One region of the Pseudarthrobacter sp. 1G09 genome, then DNA from elsewhere that is predicted to be linked to it. Evidence: riboswitches for the same ligand, from Rfam matches in the RefSeq annotation. Region 1 holds a riboswitch; each other region holds the start of a gene.
The links. Region 1 has a riboswitch for S-adenosylmethionine ahead of ACP3TD_RS13055 (aminotransferase class V-fold PLP-dependent enzyme). Riboswitches for the same ligand answer to the same signal wherever they lie in the genome.
Positions count from the first base shown of each region.

Region 2: another riboswitch for S-adenosylmethionine. It lies ahead of ACP3TD_RS03930 (cobalamin-independent methionine synthase II family protein); the one in region 1 lies ahead of ACP3TD_RS13055 (aminotransferase class V-fold PLP-dependent enzyme).
Region 3: another riboswitch for S-adenosylmethionine. It lies ahead of ACP3TD_RS19145 (DUF1737 domain-containing protein); the one in region 1 lies ahead of ACP3TD_RS13055 (aminotransferase class V-fold PLP-dependent enzyme).

Region 1 covers NZ_CP188306.1:2,837,494-2,841,620, reverse strand. The annotation lists gene ACP3TD_RS13065 (metal-dependent transcriptional regulator) at 1-125, opposite strand, end outside; gene ACP3TD_RS13060 (class I SAM-dependent methyltransferase) at 171-929, opposite strand; gene ACP3TD_RS13055 (aminotransferase class V-fold PLP-dependent enzyme) at 1,008-2,417, opposite strand; SAM riboswitch class IV at 2,456-2,569, opposite strand; gene hisN (histidinol-phosphatase) at 2,731-3,543, opposite strand; gene rsgA (ribosome small subunit-dependent GTPase A) at 3,605-4,127, opposite strand, start outside.
Region 2 covers NZ_CP188306.1:824,157-828,283, forward strand. The annotation lists gene ACP3TD_RS03925 (uracil-DNA glycosylase) at 1-428, opposite strand, end outside; gene ACP3TD_RS03930 (cobalamin-independent methionine synthase II family protein) at 647-1,855, opposite strand; SAM riboswitch class I at 1,867-1,972, opposite strand; gene ACP3TD_RS03935 (M14 family zinc carboxypeptidase) at 2,155-3,240, shown strand; gene ACP3TD_RS03940 (adenylosuccinate synthase) at 3,482-4,127, shown strand, end outside.
Region 3 covers NZ_CP188306.1:4,148,469-4,152,595, forward strand. The annotation lists gene opgC (OpgC domain-containing protein) at 1-2,079, opposite strand, end outside; SAM riboswitch class IV at 2,319-2,433, shown strand; gene ACP3TD_RS19145 (DUF1737 domain-containing protein) at 2,447-2,725, shown strand; gene ACP3TD_RS19150 (rhodanese-like domain-containing protein) at 2,722-3,132, shown strand; gene ACP3TD_RS19155 (O-succinylhomoserine sulfhydrylase) at 3,133-4,127, shown strand, end outside.

The sequences.
Region 1 (4,127 bases):
GAATTTGCCACACCCAGGCGCTGCGCCAGCTGCGAGGACGTGATGGGCTTGTCCTGCCATTCCGTGAACGAATAGACCACCTTGACGTAGTCCTCAATGGAGGAGGAGGGCGCGCTGGTCTTCACACGTTCAAGCCTACCCGTTGGCGGGACGCGGCCGGGATCCGCGTGTCACGCGCGGACGGCGCGCCAGGACAGCGTCAGGTACGGCAGGCTGAGTTCTTGACCCTCGGCGTGCCCCAGATGCTCATGGAGGTACCAGGTGAGGTTCGCCAGGACTTTGGCCCGGGTCTGTTCGTTGGCCTGCAGGTAGTAGCTTCGGGATTTGGCCAGTTCCATCAGGTCGGCAGGGGTGACAGGATCCTGCCAGCGGGTCACGTGCCCTTCGAGGCCCTCGAACTCGGGGCCCACCAGCGGCCGCTGTCCGGGCTTGTAGACGTCCCCGGCATGCATGATGCGGGAAAGCCGGTGCACCCACGGCACCGAGGTGTCCAGCTGGTTCCACACCAGTCCCAGCGTTCCCTGCGGGCGGAGGACCCTGGCCAGTTCCGTGCTGGCCGCGAGGGCGTCGCACCAGTGCCAGGCCTGGGCAACGCTGACGACGTCGAAACTTGCGTCATCAAGCCCGGTGGCCTCGGCGGTGCCGCGCAGGGCAGCAGCGGCCGGGTATTGGGCGGACAGTTGCGCGAGCATGTCCGCGGACGGATCGACGGCGGTCACGGACAATCCCAGCGCCAGCAGCAGGTCAGTGAACTTGCCCGTGCCGGCACCGACGTCGAGCGCATCATGGGCGCACGCGGGCACCAGCCACCGTGCCGATTCCGCCGGATACCCCGGACGGACCTTTTCATAGTGCTTGCCGCCGTCCTGGAAGCTCTGGCCGAGCTCCCGGCGCCGCCCGTGATCGAGCTTGGGCCCACCCCGAACCACGTACGGCCTCCTTCAGCTGATTCCCTGCGGGTACCGTCCGAATTTACCGCATGCACCCGGGCGCGGGCTTTACGGCCATCAGTCGTCGAGGCAGGGAGCTGCGCCGGCGGTTCCCGGGGTGTTCGGTGCCCAGTGGGGATAGGTCCTGGTGTCGTTGGCGGGCACCCACCGGCCGGCATCCACTACGTAGTCCCAGCCGAGCCCGTCCCGGCGGAGCTTTTCAATGCCTGCGAGGAGCCGCTGGGCATCTTCGAGCCGGGAGCCGACTCCGAAGCTTGCCCGCAGTGATCCTGATGGCAGGCCCAGGCGCTTCAGCAGCGGGTGGGCGCAGAAGCGGCCATCACGGAGTCCTACACCGTGTTCGGCGGAGAGGTATGCGGCTACCAGGCCGGCGTCGTAACCCGCCACCGAGAAGTTCACTACCCCAATGGTGTCTTTGTCAGGGTCGGTGTCCTTGAAGATTTGGTGCACCGTGACGCCGTCGATCGCCTGCAGGCCTTCCACCAGGTAGGCACGGATGGCCGACTCGTGGGCGTGCCAGCGGTCCTGGTCCAGGCTCGCGATAACCTGCGTTGCCCGCGCCAGGGTAGCCGCACCCAGCACGTTGGGGGAGCCGCCCTCATGGCGGGCCGGGCCGGTGGCCCAGCTGACGCCGTCGAGCTTTGCTTCCTTTACGGCGCCACCGCCGGCGAGGTGCGGCGTGCCGGCGTCGAGCCAGTCCGGGCGGCCCACCAGGACGCCGGCGCCAAAGGGTGCGTAGAGCTTGTGCCCGGAGAAGGCAAGGTAGTCGACGTCGTCGGCGCTGATGTTGACGCGGCGGTGCGGCGCCAGCTGGGCCGCGTCCACCACGATGCGGGCACCGTGCCGGTGGGCGAGGGCGGCGAGTTCCCGGATGGGAAGGATTTCGCCGGTGACGTTGGAGGCGCCGGTGACGGCCAGCAGGCTGACGCCGCCCTGCTCAAGCTCGGCGCGCACGGAATCGATGGTCCCGGCGATCGTGTCGGCGGCAACGATGCTCCGGTGGGGGACACCCTGCCACGGCAGCAGGTTGGCGTGGTGTTCGATGTCCAGGTAGAGGACGTCGCCGGCGGGTTTGCCGTCCGTGCCGGGGAGGCAACCGGCGAGCAGGTTAAGGGAGTCGGTGGTGTTCCTGGTGAAGATGACGGAATCGTCGGGACGTCCGCCGACGAACTCGCGGACGATGTTGCGCGCGTTCTCGTATACGGACGTGCTGATCTGCGAAGCGTAACCGGCGCCGCGGTGGACGCTGGCGTAGAACGGCAGGATCTCGTTGAGGTAGGCCGACACCACGGTCAGGGCCGGGGCGGAGGCCCCGTAGTCAAGGTTGGCGTAGCGGACGTGGCCGCCGGAGATCAGCGGAGCCAGGATTTCAGCGCCGGTAACCGCTGAAAGCGGACGTCCGGCGGCCGCCAGGCGTTCATCAGAGACGATTCCGGCGGTAATGGGGGAGTCGACGGCAGTAGTCATGGAGACCTCACTTCAGGACAGGACTCCGGCAGTGCTGGAATCCGCGCTTGCCGCATCCGCTCCGGACCGGCCTGGTCGTCACCCGGGGCACCCCACCGCGAATGGAGGGTTGCCGGCCAGCAAACCGGGGTTTAGCGCTGGCACTCGTGACCTGGATAAAACCATAGAACATCCGGCGGCCCGGCCTGAAGCCGGGAGGATTGTTAAGGGTTTTGTTACGTGCGGCCCGGAATCGGGACTTTCTTCGAAGATTACGACGGCGGGCGCCCCCTTTTGGAGGCGCCCGCGGTCAATTATTCGGAAGTAGGCCGGCCTACAGCAGGTCGTCCAGGCCGGGGTTCAGCCGGTGCAGCACTTCGGTGTGCAGGATGGAATTGGTCGCCAGGGCGTTCCCGCCGAACGGGCCGTCCTCGCCTTCAAGGGAGGTGAAGCGGCCGCCGGCCTCCACCACGATGGGCACGAGGGCGGCCATGTCATAGAGGTTCAGTTCGGGCTCGCAGGCGATGTCCACGGACCCTTCGGCCACCATGCAGTAGGACCAGAAATCGCCGTAGGCGCGCGTGCGCCAGACGTCCTCAGTCAGGCCCAGGAAGTCGTCAAGATTGCCGCGTTCCTTCCAGCCACCCAGGCTGGAATAGGACAGCGAAGCGTCGGACAGGGTGGAAACGTCGGAGACCCGGAGCCGGGTGGCCGATGCGAGGGAACGGCCCATGTAGGCCCCCATGCCTTTGGCGGCCCACCACCGCTTTCCCAGGGCGGGTGCGCTGACGACGCCCACCACCGGCTCGCCCTCATCAACCAGGGCGATGAGCGTGGCCCAGACGGGAACACCGCGGACGAAGTTCTTGGTGCCGTCGATGGGATCGATGATCCACCGCCGGGAGCCGTGGCCGGTGCTGCCGAACTCTTCACCCAGCACGGCGTCGCGTGGTCGGGAGCGTGAGAGCTGGCCGCGGATGGCTTCCTCGGCGGCCTTGTCCGCATCGGTGACCGGCGTCAGATCGGGCTTGGTCTCCACGTGGAGGTCCTGCGCCTTGAAACGGCTCATGGTCTGGTCATCCACGGAGTCGGCCAGGACATGGGCCAGGCGCAGGTCGTCGTTATAGGTCGAAGCGGGTTGGATCATGGTTCCAAACTACCGTCTGGCGCCGGTTCTGCCGGGAGGTCGGCCGTGCCGGTTGGCGCTGTCAGCTGATGGTGCCGAGCTCCTTGGCCTCCTGGGCTTCCATCCTGGGATCGGCGCCCAGGAGCCGGCGGAGCGAAGCCAGGCGTGCTTCACCGGTGGGTCCTGCATGTCCGCCTGCCACCCAGGCGTCGAGCCCGCAGTTGACGGCAGTGGCGGTGTGCTTGCAGCCACGTTCGCAATCATCAGTGCCCGGCGAAAGATCCGGGAACGACCTCAGGATCCGGTCCGGATCCACATGGGCAAGGCCAAATGACCGGATGCCCGGGGTGTCGATGATCCAACTGCCGGGAGGGGCGTCGGCCAGACGCAGGGCAAGGGCCGACGACGACGTGTGCCGTCCCCGTCCGGTTACCGCATTCACGCCGCCTGTGGCCCGTTCCGCGCCGGTCAGGGCGTTCACCATGGTTGATTTACCGACCCCGGAGTGCCCCAGCATTACTGTGACCTTGCCGCCCAGGTGTGCCCTGAGCCCGGCAACGGCGTCACTGTCCAGCCGGGCCGACAACCCGTCATCGGAGCGGGCG
Region 2 (4,127 bases), 2.0 Mb from region 1:
CCGTGCGCCACGATGACTGAAGCGCGCGGGACGAGGGCGAGGAACTTGAGCAGCGGCTTGAGGCCGGCCTGGATCTGGTCCGGGGTGAACTTGCCGTTCGGTTCGCCCGGGACGTGCCAGGGGTGGACGTTCCACGGCATGACGTACTCGGGCCGCAGCCCCAGCTTCCACTGGATACCGAGCATGCGGGTGGCAGCGTCCTGGTCGCCGGCGGTGATGAAGCCGGAGCCGTCCGCCTCACCGATGTTGGAGAACAGGCTGATGATGCGGCATTCATCAACGTCGTGCATGGGGTCGACGTAAGGCACCACCGTGCCCGGCTTGGTGTCCTGCAGGGAATCGCACAGCTCGTTGACGGCGGCGACGCTGGGCTCGTAGCGGCGGTTCAGGAGCTGTTCGTGAAGGGATTCTGGTGCAAGGGCGGTCATATGGTGCTGGGTCTCCTGCGGGGATTGGCGGTGCCTCCGCCTGCGGAGGAGGGCGCGTGAAGGCGCAACTCTACATCGGCGGTGTGTTTGGGGTGGGCCGGTCAACCCGGCCTTCCCCAGTTTAGCAAGCCTCGGGAAGCGAAACGCCGGTTGCGCGTATTCCGGTGACCGGATGCACACCCGGGGTTTCGTCCTTCCGGTGTTTCTGCGGCGGCGGGCTACCAGAGCCGCTTCGTGGCCCGGCGCGCACCTTCGCCCAGAGCTTCCAGTTTTGCGTAGGCGATCTGCGGGTGGACGCGCCCGCCCAGGCCGCAGTCGGTGGAGGCGATGACATTTTCCCGGCCGACTACATCAGCGAAACGCACAATCCTGTCCGCCACCAGGTCCGGGTGCTCCACCACGTTGGTGGCGTGGGAGACGACGCCCGGAATGATCACCTTGCCCTCGGGGAGTTTCGTGTCCTCCCAGACCCGCCACTCATGTTCGTGCCGGACGTTTGCTGCCTCGAAGGAGTATGCGCCGGCGTTGACCTGCAGGACGGAGCCGAGGATGTCTGCGAAGGGGATGTCCGTGGTGTGCGGGCCGTGCCAGGAGCCCCAGCACACGTGCAGCCGGATCTGCTCCTGAGGGAGGTCCCGCAGCGCCCAGTTGGTGGCCTCAACCCGCAGCTGGATGAACTTCAGGTAGTCCTCCAGCGCCGGTTCTGGATTGATCTGGTCCCAGCTTTCGGCAAGGGACGGGTCGTCGAGCTGGACGGTCAGGCCGGCGTCGATGATGGCCTTGTATTCCTCCCGCATGGCGTCGGCGCAGGCGTAGACGAGTTCCTCGTCGGACTTGTAATACCCGTTGGCCACCCGTGCGCATGAGCCGGGGGAGAGGGACGCTATGAAGCCCTCCGTCAGCCCTGCTTTGGCGAGTCCCGTCTTCAGGTTGGTGACGTCCGAGGCCACGAGGTCCTGGCCGGTGTAGGTCAAGGGGCCGGCAATCCTGGGCTGGGCGACGCTCTTCCGGTGGGCCAGGATTCCCGACGACGGGTCGTTGTAGGCGTCGTTGAACTGCTGGCGGTCCCGCCGGTCAGGGAAGGAGGTGAGGACGACGTTCCCGGGCGACGAACGCCGGACCTCGGAGTCTGCCCAGCGGTCCACATCGGTCGGCTCCAAACCGCCGAGCCGCGCGAAGGAGTAGTTCCACCACGCCCCGTAGTCAACAGAGCTGGCCATCGTGTGGCCGTACTCTCCGTCGTTGGGAATGTCGATGCCAAGGTCTTTTTGGCGCTGGACGACGTCAACCACGGAGGCTTCGAGGAGTTCCAGGAACTCCGGCGTGATCCCGTCAGCCTCCTTGGCGGCGTTCGCAGCGATGAGTTCCGGCGTCCGCGGCAATGAGCCTGCGTGGGTGGCGCGGATGTGGTCGGTGTTCTGGGGCACGGTGGAGTTCCTTTCCATCGGTCCTGGCAGTAGCACCTTCGGGGCAGGGAGACCTCCCTGCTGTACAGGTTGCTGCGGCGTCACTGAGCCAGGTCTCTCAGCCGCTCCGGATGGGTCACTTCCACTCAAGCCCACCCGCCAAAGGTGGGGCAAGTCGGTTTCACGATCTGACTTGCTTTGCGCTAAAGCAAGCAGTCATAGGTTTCCCAGGATTTGTCGATTCCATTGACAGGTTTCAATCAGCTTGATTGGCTGTTGTCACAGCGCGCAATGGGGGACATGGCCGCTGGACGCACTCAATGCACTCGAAAGAGGTAACGCACGTGAAGAAATCCCTGGCTACTTTTAGGACCCTTGCCGTTTCAGGGGCCCTTGCACTGGCGGTTGTCGCCGCTCCCGCTCCAGCCATCGCTGTGGGGGAGGGCCCCAACTACGGTGGCAACGGCCAGATCACCACCTCGAAGCTGGCCACCTATGACCAGATGGTGTCGTTCCTGAAGGACCAGGACGCCAAGCAGCCGGCCATGGAACTTGAGGTCATCGGCAAAACGGTCAAGGGCCGCGATATCCACCTGGTCAAGTACATCTCCGACCCGGCCAAGCCCACCATCCTCTACCTGACCCAGCAGCACGGCAATGAGCAGCTGACCACAGAGGGAGCACTGGAGTTCGTCAAGCACCTGGGCACCGGAAAATCGGCGGACATCCTCAAAGGCGTGAACATCCTGGTGGTTCCGATGCTCAACGCGGACGGCGCCATGGGTGACGTCGACTTCTCCCTGGAGGACTACATCGCCAAGGGTGACCGCAACATGACCCGCTTCAACGCCAAGGGCGTGGACCTGAACCGGGACCACATAGCCAAGATCCAGCCGGAAACCCAGGCCCTGCACAACAACGTGATGCGCAAATACCGGGTCGACTACATGATCGACCTGCACCACCAGGGCACCCGGGCAGAGCGCGACGGCAAACTCGTCTCCGGGTCCATCCTGTACCCCACCACCCCCAACGCCGATCCCGCCGTCGTCGAAAAGTCCAAGCAGCTTGGCGCCGTCGTCTTCGACAACGTCGACTCCACCGGCTGGGGCCACCTCGGCAAGTACCAGGGCGGCAGCGCCGAGACCATCAGCCGCAACGGCATCTCGGTGGAATACGGCATCGCCACCCTGCTCTTTGAGATGCGCGGCATGTCGGACCACTACCTCGACGGCTACGCGCTGGGGCAACGCAGCAACGGCTACCTGATCAAGCAGACCGTCACCACGCTGACGTCCACCGCCGCCGCCATCGCGGACGGTTCAATAGCCGACGCCGATACCTCCTTCTGGGACACCCTCGCCGAGCAGACCTCCCGCCCGGCGGGCGAGGCCGACGACGAGTAACCGCAGCAGGACGGGACGTCCCGGTTCTTTACCGCGCGTAAAGCACCGGGACGTCCCAGCGAGTGGTCAAAGTGCACTATCGGCTAAACTTGGGTGGTAAGGGCCCCGGGGCCAACGCGTTCGCCAATCCGCCTGCGGAACGGCGGGAGCCGGTCCACTCGGGGCATTCTCATGAACGGCGCTGAACCAGGACCGCCACGCTGTGGCGCCCGGCCGGCCCGAACGAATGGGGGAGGATCCCATGCCAGCAATTGTGATCGTAGGAGCCCAGTGGGGCGACGAAGGAAAAGGCAAGGCCACAGATCTTCTGGGCGGCCGTGTTGACTATGTCGTCAAACCCAACGGCGGCAACAACGCCGGGCACACCGTCGTCGTAGGCGGTGAAAAGTACGAACTCAAGCTGCTTCCGGCAGGCATTCTTAGCCCCAACGCAGTCCCTATCATTGGCAACGGCTGCGTGGTCAACCTTGAGGCCCTCTTCCAGGAAATCGAAGGCCTGCAGGCACGCGGCGCGGATACGTCCAAGCTTCGCGTCTCCGCAAACGCCCACCTCGTGGCCCCGTACCACCAGGTCCTGGACAAAGTCACCGAACGCTTCCTGGGCAAGCGCGCCATCGGCACCACCGGTCGTGGCATCGGCCCCGCCTACATGGACAAGGTGGCCCGCCTGGGCATCCGCGTCCAGGACGTCTTCGACGAGTCCATCCTTCGCCAGAAGGTGGAGGGCTCGCTGCACCAGAAGAACGAGGTCCTGGTCAAGATCTACAACCGCCGCAGCGTTGTGGTCGATGAGATCGTCGAATACTTCCTGTCCTTCGCCGAGCGGCTCCGCCCGCTGGTCATCGACAGCACCCTGGTGCTGAACACTGCCCTGGACGAGGGCAAGG
Region 3 (4,127 bases), 1.3 Mb from region 1:
AGCGAACAGCAGCGCGACGGCGGTGCATGCCACTACCAGCCACGTCCTGGCAGACAGCCACGCCACGATGGTCCGCCGGTGGTAGCCCGCCACGAGCCCGATGACGAACAGCACCTGCCAGACAAGCAGCGGGAACGAATCCTCGAACTGCGACGGCAAGAGCCTGAATCGGGTGATGGAGCCGACCGCGTAGAGCCCCAGCGTTGCGGCCAGCACCCAGACGGCCTTGCCGCGGCTGAGCGCTGCGAGGATCAGCGGGCTGACCAGCAGCAGCACCACGTACAGGCCCATGACGTTGAACTGCCAAGGGCCGAACTGCAGCAGGAAGACGGCAGGAAGGATTTGTGGCGGAACCGGGAACTGGAAGAGGGATTCCATCCCCGCGTACAGATCGTAGGTGCGGCCGGCGCCCTGGTGGCCGGCCCCGCCGGTTCCCTGGTCCACGAACGTGGTGAGCGCCTCGGTCCGGAAAATGGGGAGGAGCGAGACCAGGAAGACGCCGATCAGGACCACCAGCGCCGTCAGGTACAGCTTGCCGGCCCGGCGGGACGTCAGGTCCAACACCGTGCCAAAGTCTTCGCGAACCCTGGGGCCGTAGACCATGCCCACCACCAGGCCGGAGAACAGCACGAACAGTTCGGCGCCGCTGACGAAGCCCACTGCCTCCTGGGTCAGCAGCTGGAACAGCGATGTCATGCCCAGGTGGTTGACCACCACGAAGACGATGGCCACGCCGCGAAGCAGGTCCACCCGGGAATCCCGCTTGGACGGGTCGGCGTAGCCCCAGGCAGTAGCGGCGTTCACCCTGCGGGGAACCTGCCACAGTGCCACCAGCAGGAGGATCAGCGCCACGCCCACTGTCCAGGCTGCCGCGCCCGTCAGGGTGTTGGCCCGTACATAGCTGCCGCCGGCGCCAACTTCCGTGACGGGGCCTGTCACCATTGACGAATCCTTCAGCCGCGCGTGGGCAGCTTCGGCCACGGCGGAGTTGCCGGTCAGCAGCCAGCTGATGCCCGCCACGCCGGCATCCCTGGTGCTGGTCCGTTCGTCCCACATCACCAGCGCAGTCTTCTGGAACTCGGCGGACGTGGCGGCCCCCACCACCTGGTCGAACCAGCCGGCCTTGACGTCCACCTCGGACGCGCCCCCGGAGGACGGGCTGTAGAACGCGGCGGTCTGCAGCACGCACGGCTTGCCACGCCCGGCTGAATAGTCTCTGTAGAAGTTTTCCCCGCCGGAGGCCGTAAGCATCTCCTGGAGCTCGCCCGCGCGTGGCACCGTGTTCACCGCCGCCCCGCCGGCCGTATCGTCGTGGAAGGCGGTCAGGCCCACCCAGTCCACGGCGTCATCGCCGGGATAGTAGGGTCCGTAGGCGCTGTCCGCCCCATCCCAGGTTCCGTCACCGTTGGTGTCGAGCAACGCGAAACCCTCGCTGCCGGGCGCTGGCGCGTTCCGGCTCCGGGCGAAGGGATAGTCCTTGCCAAGGTACGGCTCCCACACCATCAGCGGACCGTCGTCGGACTTCTTGAACGCCGCGGACACCGCACGGAAGGCATTCCGGTACGCGCCGGGTTGCTGGCCCCATTCCACCCAGCTGGCATTCATATCCGGGGCAAATCGAATGAGCACCTGCCCGGTAAAGCCAGACGCCAGCCGACGCACTTCGCGGGCAAAGGACGCCGCCGCAGCGTCATCAATCTGGTCGAGGGGCACGCTGGGCTTCACGGTGAACATCGCATGCGAACCCTGCAGTGATGCCTGCTCCAGGAAGCCCCGGAGGTTGCCCTGCTCCGACGCGCGGTACGGCAGGGCGAGGTCGTGCCCGTAGACGGCCGGAGATGCGCCAAGCCGTTCGGCGAAACCGGCAGCGGAATCCTCACCCCATTCCAGCATTGCCCCGAGCAGGGGCTTTCCCTCGTCCGGGCTGAGGTCAGCGGCGCGGGCGGCACCTGCAGGCAGCACCACGGCACACGCTGCCAGAAGGACAGCGGCAAGGAACGTCCACACCCTCAACGCGCCCGCGCGGAACCGACGGACCGAAGGCTTGGTGCGTCGTCGCGCGGATGGACGCGTGCTCATGGAAACCCCCGGTGCCAAAGACCTGATGGGGCAGCGGCCCCACCTGTACTTTATCGGTCGCGGCCCGCCGGGAAAGCATGCAGGAAGCAGCGTAAAACCCGCCCACCTGCGGCAATGCCGACGTCGGGCGCTGCCCCGAAAGCGCTCCGCACCCCCGTGACCCTGTGTTTCCGGTTCAGTTACGGAAGATGACGACGGCGGCGGTGCGGCTCCCGGCGGCAGGTGTTACGTTTTTGGGGAGTAATGAGTACCGGCGCCAAGCCCTGACTGGCCGGTCGGCAACCCTCCTTCCACGGCGGGGTGCCTCAGGTGAATACTCGGCATATCGACCGATTCGAGCTGCAAGCGTGAGAGAAGGAGATCCGTCATGTCTGACGCACCTGTCCCCGAAGAGAAACTGTCCTACCGCCTGATCAGCGGCCCGGACGACCGCGCTTTTTGTGAGCGGATCTCGGCCGCCCTGGCGGAAGGGTACGTGCTGCACGGCAGCCCGGCCGCGACCTTCAACGGCAGCAGCGTCATCGTGGCCCAGGCCGTGGTGCTCCCCGCAGCCATCGCCTCCGCTGATGCCGCCGTCGCCACCGCCGTGGACCACCTGGAATCCGCCGCTGACGAACCCGAGTTCGACGGCGAGGGCCACGCATGAGCTACGCAGGAGACCTGACACCCCAGGAGGCCTGGGCCAAGCTGGAGCAGGGCGCCATCCTGGTGGATGTCCGCACCGAGGGCGAATGGGCGCATATCGGCATCCCGGACACCAAGGCCACGGACAACGATCCCCTGTTCATCCAGTGGACGTTCCCGGGCGGCATTCCCAACCCGGAATTCATTACCGACCTTGAGCAGCAGGGCCCGGAGAACCGCAGCACCGAGCTGCTGTTCCTGTGCCGCTCCGGGCAGCGCTCCATCGCGGCGGCAACGGCCGCAACCCAGGCGGGTTTCACCTCCTACAACGTCTTGGAAGGCTTCGAAGGCGAACCGGACCGTTACGGCGAACGCACCGTCAACGGATGGAAGAACCGCGGCCTGCCCACCAACCTCGGAAAGAACTAAGTGACCTTCAACGAAGACGCCGCCGGCTGGAGCCCTGACACCCAGGCCGTCCGCGGCGGGCTGGACCGCACCAACTTCCAGGAAACATCCGAGGCGATTTTCCTCAACTCCGGGTTCGTCTACGAATCCGCTGCCGCTGCCGAACGCGCCTTCACCGGGGAGGACGAACGCTTCGTCTACTCCCGCTACGGCAACCCCTCGGTGGCCACGTTCCAGGAACGGCTCCGCCTGCTGGAGGGCACCGAGGCATGCTTTGCCACCGCGTCCGGCATGTCCGCCGTCTTCACTGCCCTCGGTGCGCTGCTGGCTGCCGGGGACCGCGTGGTGGCTGCCCGCTCACTGTTCGGGTCCTGCTTTGTGATCCTCAACGAGATCCTGCCGCGGTGGGGCGTGGAGACCGTGTTCGTCGACGGCCCGGACCTGGAGCAGTGGCGGTCCGCTCTGTCCGAGCCCACCACCGCTGTCTTCTTCGAATCCCCGTCCAATCCCATGCAGGAGATCGTGGACATCGCCGCGGTCAGCGAACTGGCGCACGCGGCGGGCGCCACAGTGGTGGTGGACAACGTCTTCGCCACTCCCCTGTTGCAGCGCTGCGGCCAGCTCGGCGCGGATGTGGTGGTGTACTCCGGCACCAAGCACATTGATGGCCAGGGCCGGGTGCTGGGCGGCGCCATCCTGGGCACCAAGGAATTCATTGACGGTCCCGTGAAGCAGCTGATGCGCCACACCGGGCCCGCCCTGTCCGCCTTCAACGCCTGGGTGCTCACCAAGGGCCTGGAGACCATGGGCCTGCGCGTCAGCCACTCCTCGGCCACTGCCCTGCGGCTCGCCGAGTGGCTGGAGCAGCAGCCCGCCGTCAGCTGGGTGAAGTACCCGCTCCTGAAGTCCCACCCGCAGTATGGGCTCGCGGCCAAGCAGATGAAGGCCGGCGGCACGGTGCTCACGCTCGAACTGGCGCCGTCCGGCGGCCGCACGGGCAAGGAGGCCGCGTTCGC